4 regions of the Serratia proteamaculans genome follow, and region 3 is predicted to be linked to each of the others. Evidence: predicted binding sites of a transcription regulator. Region 3 holds the regulator's gene; each other region holds the start of a gene.
The links. Region 3 encodes sigma-54, which starts transcription at its own class of promoters, with help from an activator protein. Its sites were predicted from a motif close to GTTGGCACANNTTTCGCTNT; they were not measured.
Positions count from the first base shown of each region.

Region 1: glnK (P-II family nitrogen regulator) is a predicted target of sigma-54. The motif match lies at 1,334-1,353, and genes of this name have one in related genera.
Region 2: hypA (hydrogenase maturation nickel metallochaperone HypA) is a predicted target of sigma-54. The motif match lies at 824-843, and genes of this name have one in related genera.
Region 4: QOT07_RS02250 (circularly permuted type 2 ATP-grasp protein) is a predicted target of sigma-54. The motif match lies at 944-963, and genes of this name have one in related genera.

Region 1 is NZ_OX461105.1:1,145,384-1,147,585, forward strand. Features, by position in the region: gene smdB (multidrug efflux ABC transporter permease/ATP-binding subunit SmdB) at 1-981, shown strand, start outside; gene glnK (P-II family nitrogen regulator) at 1,404-1,742, shown strand; gene amtB (ammonium transporter AmtB) at 1,779-2,202, shown strand, end outside.
Region 2 is NZ_OX461105.1:2,673,284-2,675,485, reverse strand. Features, by position in the region: gene hypB (hydrogenase nickel incorporation protein HypB) at 1-421, opposite strand, end outside; gene hypA (hydrogenase maturation nickel metallochaperone HypA) at 437-781, opposite strand; gene hycA (formate hydrogenlyase regulator HycA) at 1,045-1,512, shown strand; gene QOT07_RS12515 (4Fe-4S dicluster domain-containing protein) at 1,600-2,202, shown strand, end outside.
Region 3 is NZ_OX461105.1:4,794,063-4,796,264, forward strand. Features, by position in the region: gene lptB (LPS export ABC transporter ATP-binding protein) at 1-94, shown strand, start outside; gene rpoN (RNA polymerase factor sigma-54) at 145-1,578, shown strand; gene hpf (ribosome hibernation promoting factor) at 1,602-1,889, shown strand; gene ptsN (PTS IIA-like nitrogen regulatory protein PtsN) at 2,053-2,202, shown strand, end outside.
Region 4 is NZ_OX461105.1:490,010-492,211, forward strand. Features, by position in the region: gene QOT07_RS02250 (circularly permuted type 2 ATP-grasp protein) at 1-908, opposite strand, end outside; gene QOT07_RS02255 (hypothetical protein) at 1,191-1,829, shown strand; gene QOT07_RS02260 (hypothetical protein) at 1,838-2,104, shown strand; gene QOT07_RS02265 (amino acid adenylation domain-containing protein) at 2,182-2,202, opposite strand, start outside.

The DNA.
Region 1 (2,202 bases), 3.6 Mb from region 3:
CTGCTGATGTTGTTCGGCTTCAGCGGTGAGGGGGCGATCGGCGTTGGTGTGCTGTATGCCTTTATCAACTATCTGGGCCGTCTGAATGAGCCGCTGATTGAGCTGACATCGCAGCAGTCTATCCTGCAGCAGGCGGTGGTGGCCGGTGAGCGTATTTTCGAACTGATGGATCGCAAACAGCAGAGCTACGGGGCGGACGATCGCCCACTGGAGAGCGGCCGTATTGATATTGACGACCTGAGTTTTGCCTACCGTGATGACAAAAAGGTACTGCAGCATATTTCGCTGTCGGTCCCTTCGCGTGGCTTTGTGGCGCTGGTCGGCCATACCGGCAGTGGTAAGAGCACGCTGGCCAACCTGCTGATGGGCTATTACCCGGTTGATCAGGGTGAAGTGCGTCTCGACGGACGTCCCCTGGCCAGCCTTTCACACCGGACTCTGCGCCAGGGTGTCGCGATGGTGCAGCAGGACCCGGTGGTGATCGCCGAGTCAGTGCTGGCCAACGTCACGCTGGGACGCAATATCAGCGAAGAGGCGGTTTGGCAGGCATTGAAAACGGTACAACTGGCCGAGTTGGTGCGCAGTTTCCCGCAGGGCATTCATACCCGGCTGGGCGAACAGGGCAATAATCTGTCGGTGGGCCAGAAGCAGCTATTGGCGATGGCCAGGGTGCTGGTACAGGCACCGCAGATCCTGATCCTCGATGAGGCCACCGCCAACATTGACTCAGGCACGGAACAAGCGATTCAGCGGGCGCTGCGTTTGATCCGCGAACACACCACGCTGGTGGTGATCGCTCACCGTTTGTCGACCATTGTGGATGCCGATTCGATTCTGGTGTTGCACCGGGGTCAGGCGGTCGAGCAGGGCAACCATCAGCAACTGCTGGCGCAGCAGGGGCGTTACTACCAGATGTATCAACTGCAACTGGTGGGTGAAGAGCTGGCTGCCGCAAACCGCGAAGAAACACAAACTGCATAATGTCAGAGGCCGCTTTAGCGGCCTGAGTTTGACGATAAAGCTGTCTTTGAGCCTGAGATACCCGGGCCTAGCGCACCGAGGGGCGCTCCGGCGGACAAGCCGCTACGACCCCTTCGGCACGCTCTCCCTAATAACGGGCTTTGTCAGCGGCCTCTTTCTTTTCCACCACGCACCACAAACTGGCATCGCCGCGTTTTAAATCCCTTTCTCTGCACTTTTTCGACGCGTCACGCACCAAAATAGTGCGCAATATTTAATCAATTCCCTGTGCGATAGCGCGTCGTTGGCTCATCGCAGTGCACCCGATTGCCGTCCTGCCGGTTAATTTGCTGAATTAGCGTACAAAACCATTTGTGGCATAGCCTTTGCTTTATAAGACTCGTACCAGGGGTGAGTTTGGGCTTAATTCGTGGAGGGGCAATATGAAGCTGGTGACCGTGGTGATTAAACCATTCAAGCTGGAGGACGTGCGTGAAGCCCTATCCTCTGTAGGTATTCAGGGGCTGACCGTAAGCGAAGTAAAAGGCTTTGGTCGCCAGAAGGGACATGCTGAGCTCTATCGCGGAGCTGAATACAGCGTCAACTTCTTACCTAAAGTAAAAATCGACATTGCTATCGCTGACGATCAGTTAGATGAAGTGGTTGATGTCATTAGTAAAGCGGCCTACACCGGCAAAATCGGTGACGGCAAAATTTTCGTTGCCGAATTGCAACGTGTCATTCGCATTCGCACCGGCGAAACAGACGAAGCAGCACTGTAATCACTGGCTCAGTAAAGTAATGGGGATGGATTGATAATGAAAAAACTTTTATCCATGTTGGGCCTGAGTACGGTAACCATGGTTCCTTCTTTGGCACTGGCCGCTCCGGCGGTCGCAGACAAGGCGGATAACGCCTTCATGATGATTTGCACCGCTTTGGTGCTGTTCATGACCCTGCCGGGTGTCGCGTTGTTTTACGGTGGTTTGCTACGTTCCAAAAACGTGCTCTCCATGTTGACCCAGGTGACCGTCACCTTTGCACTGGTGTGCGTACTCTGGGTGCTTTATGGCTACAGCCTGGCCTTCAGCGAAGGCAATGCGTTCTTCGGCGGTTTCCAGACGGCGATGCTGAAAGGCATTGGTATCGATAGTGTCACCGGAACCTTTAGCCAGATGATCCACGTGGCGTTCCAGTGTTCATTCGCCTGTATTACCGTGGCGCTGGTCGTGGGCGGCTTTG
Region 2 (2,202 bases), 2.1 Mb from region 3:
GACAACCTTTCCCGGTATTCACCTGAATCGCTGGGACGCCGGTGGCACGAATGCGTTCTGCATCGTTAGTGGTTTGCTGGTCACCTTCCACCACCGCGCACGGATGCCGACCACGCAGCCGCAGCAAGGTTTCTGTCAGCAGCGTGGTTTTGCCGGAGCCGGGGCTGGAAACCAGATTCAGCGCCAGAATATGTTGCCCGGCAAAATATTGCCGGTTACCTTCCGCCAGGCGATCGTTTTTATCCAGTACCCGGGTTTCAATTTCCAGCATCCGGCGCTGGCTGATGCCCGGCGCATGGGTGCCCGCCAACCCCAGGCCGTAATGCAGATCGCCCTGCACATTGCGTTGCGGGCGGAATGGCACCTTCACTTCCCCTTCAATCGTCAGTTCGCCCTGATCACATCCGCAGGTACTGCACATAGTCGTTCCCCTCTGTTATTCAATTTCCAGACGTTTTATCTGCAAACCATCATCGGCCTGCACCCGCAGGTTGCGCCCGGAGCAGTGTGGACAAACCAGCACCTGCGGCATCAGTAACTCGACGTCGGCCTGGCAGTCATAACACCAGGACAGCGCTTTCTGTTCGATCAGATGCAGTTCGCAGCCTTCGGCCAGGGTGTCGCGGCACACCATGTCAAAGCAGAACCTCAATGACTCCGCTTCGACACAGGAAAATGCGCCAATCTCGAACCACACCGCGGTAATACGCTGCGCATGATGTTGGTTAGCCTGTTGCTGCATTATTTCCATCGCATGTTGGCACAAGGTTATTTCGTGCATCCGGCCTCCGGTAATGGCGATAAAACGCGTTATTTACCTCACATTGCAAATAGGGTGCCAAGTCGCCAATGACATATTTGTCGAGCGTCATGTCATCGTCAGTGATTAACCCGTTTATTGCCTAACCGGCTGGCGGGTTAATTTAATCCTGATAATTGAATTAAAAGGAAATAATGAAATTTACCGGAGCTTGGCACGCTTTATGCTTTAACTCGCTGACCCGGAGCTATTTCGACAACGACCATCAATATTGAGTGACGACAATGAGTACAATCAGTGAAGTAACCAGTCAGGCCGATTATATCGCCAACAAAAGCAACCGCCTGATGGCGCAGTGGCAGACTTACCACAGCACACTGGTCAAGGCGGTGACCACCACCAAAAAGAAGATTAATCATCAGTTTACCTACGGGCAGGAAAACGATCTGCGCTTTGTCCTGTTCAACCACTTTACGGTCAGTATCCAACTGAGCGAGGGCTTTTACAGCCGTGATATTTGCTACCGCATTAATCTGGCCACGGCCCATGAGCCGGAAAACTTTGCCCCATTCGCCCATGCCACGCTGGATGAAAATGGCAATATCGACGGTGTAATAAACAACCGCGATATGCAGGCGGTATTTGATCATTATCTGGATAAGATCGCCGTTATTTATCAATGCCTGTTTGATTCCCTGCATGACGGCCACGCCATTCATGATGCACTGAAGAAAATAACCTTACCCGTCTGACCGTCGGCGTTAATCACCGACAGAAAACTGTCGAAGCGTCATTTTTTACTGACGATTTCGTCATAAATGACGAAGCAAGGAGTGTGCATGAACCGCTTTATTATTGCGGACCCCAAATTGTGTATTGGCTGCAATACCTGTATGGCCAGTTGTTCTGCGGAACACCGGCAACAAGGTTTGCAGGCATTACCCCGCTTGCAGGTGATACGTAACGCCCGCGACTCGGCCCCGGTGATGTGCCACCAGTGTGAGGATGCTCCCTGTGCACAGGTATGCCCGGTCAACGCCATTCGTCATCAGGATAACGCCATCGTACTGAACGAAAGCCTGTGCATCAGTTGCAAACTCTGCGGCATTGCCTGCCCGTTCGGGGCGATTGGCTTCGGCGGCAGTAGCCCATTGGCGATCCCCAGCGACTGCAACACCCCGCTGGCACTGCCGGCGGCCAAGGCACCACGCCCGATCAGCGCCTTCCTGGATTGTGTGCCCGGTGTGCGTGCCGTGGCGGTGAAGTGCGATCTCTGCGACTTCAGCCCCGAAGGCCCGGCCTGTATCCGCACCTGTCCAACCCAGGCTATCCGGCTGGTCACTGACCGGGACGTACGCAACGCCAGCGAACAGAAAAGGCGCAACGCCATGCAGGCGCTCAGCGCCGAGTTGCCGTTCGCCGCCGCCCCTGGATCCCACAAG
Region 3 (2,202 bases):
CCAGGGCAAACTGATTGCTCACGGCACGCCGGATGCTATTCTGGCCGATGAGCAGGTGAAACGCGTTTATCTGGGCGAAGAATTCCGCCTCTGAGTGCCAGCGCGTCCTGATGGACGACTGTTAACGGAAGTAGACTGAAGATTATGAAGCAAGGTTTGCAACTCAGGTTTAGCCAACAACTGGCCATGACCCCCCAGCTCCAGCAGGCTATCCGCCTGCTGCAGTTGTCCACGCTTGAGCTCCAGCAGGAGATACAGCTGGCGTTAGAGAGCAACCCATTGCTTGAACAGACCGATCTGCACGAAGAAGTCGACGCCAAAGAGACCGTCGAAACCGAAGGTTTGGATACCCGCGAGGCGCTGGAACAGAAGGACATGCCCGAAGAGCTGCCGCTGGACGCCACCTGGGATGAAATCTACACCGCCGGTACGCCATCCGGTACCCGTACCGATTACAGTGACGATGAACTGCCGGTGTATCAGGGCGAAACCACCCAGACCCTGCAGGACTACCTGATGTGGCAGGTGGATCTGACGCCGTTCTCCGATACCGATGCCGCTATCGCCACCTCGATCGTCGACGCCGTTGATGACACCGGCTATCTCACCGTGCCACTGGAAGACATTCTGGAGAGCATCGGTGACGAGAATGTGACAATGGACGAAGTCGAAGCGGTATTGAAGCGCGTACAGCGTTTTGATCCGGTTGGCGTCGCCGCGCGCGATCTGCGCGATTGTCTGCTGGTTCAGCTTTCCCAGTATGCCAAAGACACGCCATACCTGGCTGAAGCACGCCTGATCATCAGCGAACATCTGGACTTGCTGGCTAACCACGACTTTCGCAGTCTGATGCGAACAACCCGCTCAAAAGAAGATACACTGAAAGAAGCGATGCAGCTGATTCAGTCTCTCGATCCGCGTCCGGGCCAGTCGATCAATACCGGCGAATCCGAGTACGTGATCCCGGACGTGTTGGTGCGTAAGGTGCAAGATGTTTGGACGGTTGAGCTCAATAGCGACAGCATTCCACGCTTGAAGATCAACCAGAAGTACGCCGCAATGGGTAACAGCGCGCGTAACGACAGCGACGGCCAGTACATCCGCAGCAATCTGCAGGAAGCAAAATGGCTGATCAAAAGCCTGGAAAGCCGAAACGACACCCTGCTGAAAGTCTCACGCTGCATCGTCGAGCAGCAACAGGCGTTCTTTGAACAGGGTGCTGAATTTATGAAGCCCATGGTGTTGGCGGATATCGCCCAGGCCGTGGAGATGCATGAATCGACAATTTCACGCGTGACCACGCAGAAGTTTTTGCACAGTCCGCGCGGCATTTTCGAATTGAAATATTTCTTCTCCAGCCATGTGAATACCGACAGCGGAGGCGAAGCTTCCTCTACGGCGATCCGGGCAGTAGTGAAGAAAATGATCGCGGCGGAAAACCCCGCCAAACCGCTCAGCGACAGCAAGCTGGCTACCCTGCTCTCCGACCAGGGGATCATCGTGGCGCGGCGTACCGTCGCCAAGTACCGAGAGTCTTTGTCCATCCCGCCGTCCAACCAACGTAAACAGTTGGTTTGACCTCTATTGAGAAGGAAGACATTATGCAGCTCAACATTACCGGACACCACATCGAAATCACCGAACCTTTGCGTGAGTTCGTGAACACCAAGTTCGCTAAACTCGAACAGTATTTTGATCGCATAAATCAGGTGTATGTCGTTCTTAGTGTGGAAAAAGTGCAGCAGATTGCGGAAGCAACGGTGCACGTGAATGGAGGCGAGTTGCACGCCACCTCGGAAGACGAGAACATGTATGCCGCAATTGACAGCCTGATCGACAAGCTGGCACGTCAATTGAACAAACATAAAGACAAACTGAAACAACACTGACATTCTGGGCCGTTTCCGTCAGCGGGTACGGCTCAAACGTAGCCTCGGCCATCGGCGCGTTACCTGTATGGGTATCGCGCCGATAAGCCATCAAGGGTTAAACAAGGCGAAAAATCACCTCACAAGCCTCCTGCTTGCTGGTGTGGTTTTAAGTGAAGATGAGATGAACAACGAAACAATGCAATTAAGCTCGGTGTTAAACATCGAGTGCACCAGAAGTTCCGTCCATTGCACCAGCAAGAAACGGGCTTTGGAAATTATCAGCGAACTGGCCGCCAAGCAGCTCAACCTGTCACCACAGGTGGTGTTTGAC
Region 4 (2,202 bases), 4.3 Mb from region 3:
TACACCGACAGCAGCCCCGGCACGCCGAGCATCGAGTCCGGGCGGAACGCCAGCGGATCGAGGAAGGCGTCATCGACCCGACGGTAGATTACATCCACCTTGCAGGGCCCGGCGGTGGTGCGCATAAAGACCGCGCCGTCCTTGACGAACAGATCGGCGCTTTCCACCAGTTCAACCCCCATCTGCTGCGCCAGGAAGCTGTGTTCGAAATAGGCACTGTTAAAGCGGCCCGGCGTCAGCACCACCACGGTGGGATCGTTAATCGGCGAGCTTTCACGCAGGGTTTGCAGCAGGTGCGACGGGTAGCGTTCTACCGGTGCGATACGCTGCTGGGCAAACAGTTCCGGGTACAGGCGCATCATCATCTTGCGGTTTTCCAGCATGTAGGACACGCCGGATGGGGTGCGCAGATTGTCTTCCAGCACGTAATACTGGCCGTCGCCGCCGCGCACCATGTCTACACCCACGATGTGCGCGTAAATATTACGGTGCAGGTCGACCCCTTGCATGCAGGGCTGGTACTGATCGTTGGCCAGCACCTGTTCTGCCGGAATGATCCCGGCTTTCAGAATATGCTGTTGATGGTAAATATCGTGCAGAAAGGCGTTGAGCGCCTGGACGCGCTGGCGAATACCGCGATCGAGCATCGCCCATTCGTCGGCAGGAATGATGCGCGGCACGCTGTCGAACGGGATCAGCCGTTCTGCGCCATCATCCTCACCATAAACGTTAAAGGTAATACCCACCCGGTGAAACAGCAGTGCAGCCTCTTCCCTTTTGCGCTGAATGGCCTTTTGATCGGCCTGTTGCAGCCAATGCCAGTAAGCTTCGTAGTGGCCCCGGTGTTTACCCTCAGCCAGAAGCATCTCATCAAAAAACGGTGAAGCAGACAGATCGATATTCAGCATCGTCACCTCGTCGACATTGCAGGCTGTAAACCGATCCAGCATAAAATGTGCCAAGGTGATAAAGGAGCGTAAATGGCGCGAAAACGCCGGGTTGCGGTGGGAAACAGCCCGCTTTCGGTGCAGCCGACCCGGCCACCGCCTTAAAACGGGGCAAAACTGCGGCGCGTGCCTCAGACTCTAAACCCAGCAGTGGATGCCTCGAAGACAGAATGAAAAGTGCGTTATAAAATTGAAGCCGTATTTCTAACGCCTTAATTTATAAAAGCATTCAAGGGACTGATAATGCCGCATGATTTTAATGTTCAGGAGCTGGGACAAAGGGTATTAGCAACAACCAATGAAATCTTTGCTGCCGGTGAACATAACATTCGGGTGCAAATGTTAACCGCAGAAGATTTGGAATGGTGCATTGTGCAGACGCGCCAACAGCCTGAAAATCAGCGTATCCCTTGGGCGTTGAGCGGAGCGGTGCTGGATAATCCCGATGCTTTCAGATTTAGCTTTAAAATTCTGGATGCGGATCAAAGGCCGGCTGGTGCCTGTATATGTCAGTTTTGCCCCGCGACAGGCAATATGCCTGCGGTGCTCAATGTTGAAATGCTGCAAAATCTCCACATCCAAGACTCGTGTCTTGATGGCAATACCTTTCGCTTTGCTCTCTATGCAGCCGTGTTGTTCATGGTCGAAACCCAATGCGTAGGCTTGCGGCTAATATCACCGATCAATGCGAGAGTCGCTGATTACTACATCAATGAACATCACTTTATTGATATCACCTCAGGTGATAATGGCATTCTCTATCGTGATGCACAGGCTTTATTCCAATGGTTTATCGAAGACTCAATCCGTCCAGATTCATCGGCCTCGGTTGATGCTGCACAATATTTGAGCGACAATGATGACCTGCTGACGGGATTATAGGGGGTGATATGGTCATTAAAACTACAGGTCGGATTGTAGCGGAAACTGCTTTCTATGAGCTGGAAGTGTATAAAGCCGAAGGGGAAGGGCTGACAATGGTCAAAACCTATAGCTCTGAGGAGATTAACAGCCTGACGCCACGTGGGAGGGCAATTACCGCCTCACCTGAGGATGTGATAGCGGTTTTGAAACAAGCAGCCAAGCACATTAAACCTCAAAATGATCCGATTATCGAAGCTGCCGGTGGTATCCGTCGAAACCGAACCCATAAGTAATCAGCAATGGCCGCAATAGCGGCCATTAGATTATTCAGTTCAATAATCACCTTTCACATTTCCGGGCGCCCTGGTCTTTATACCTGCAATGATTGCTG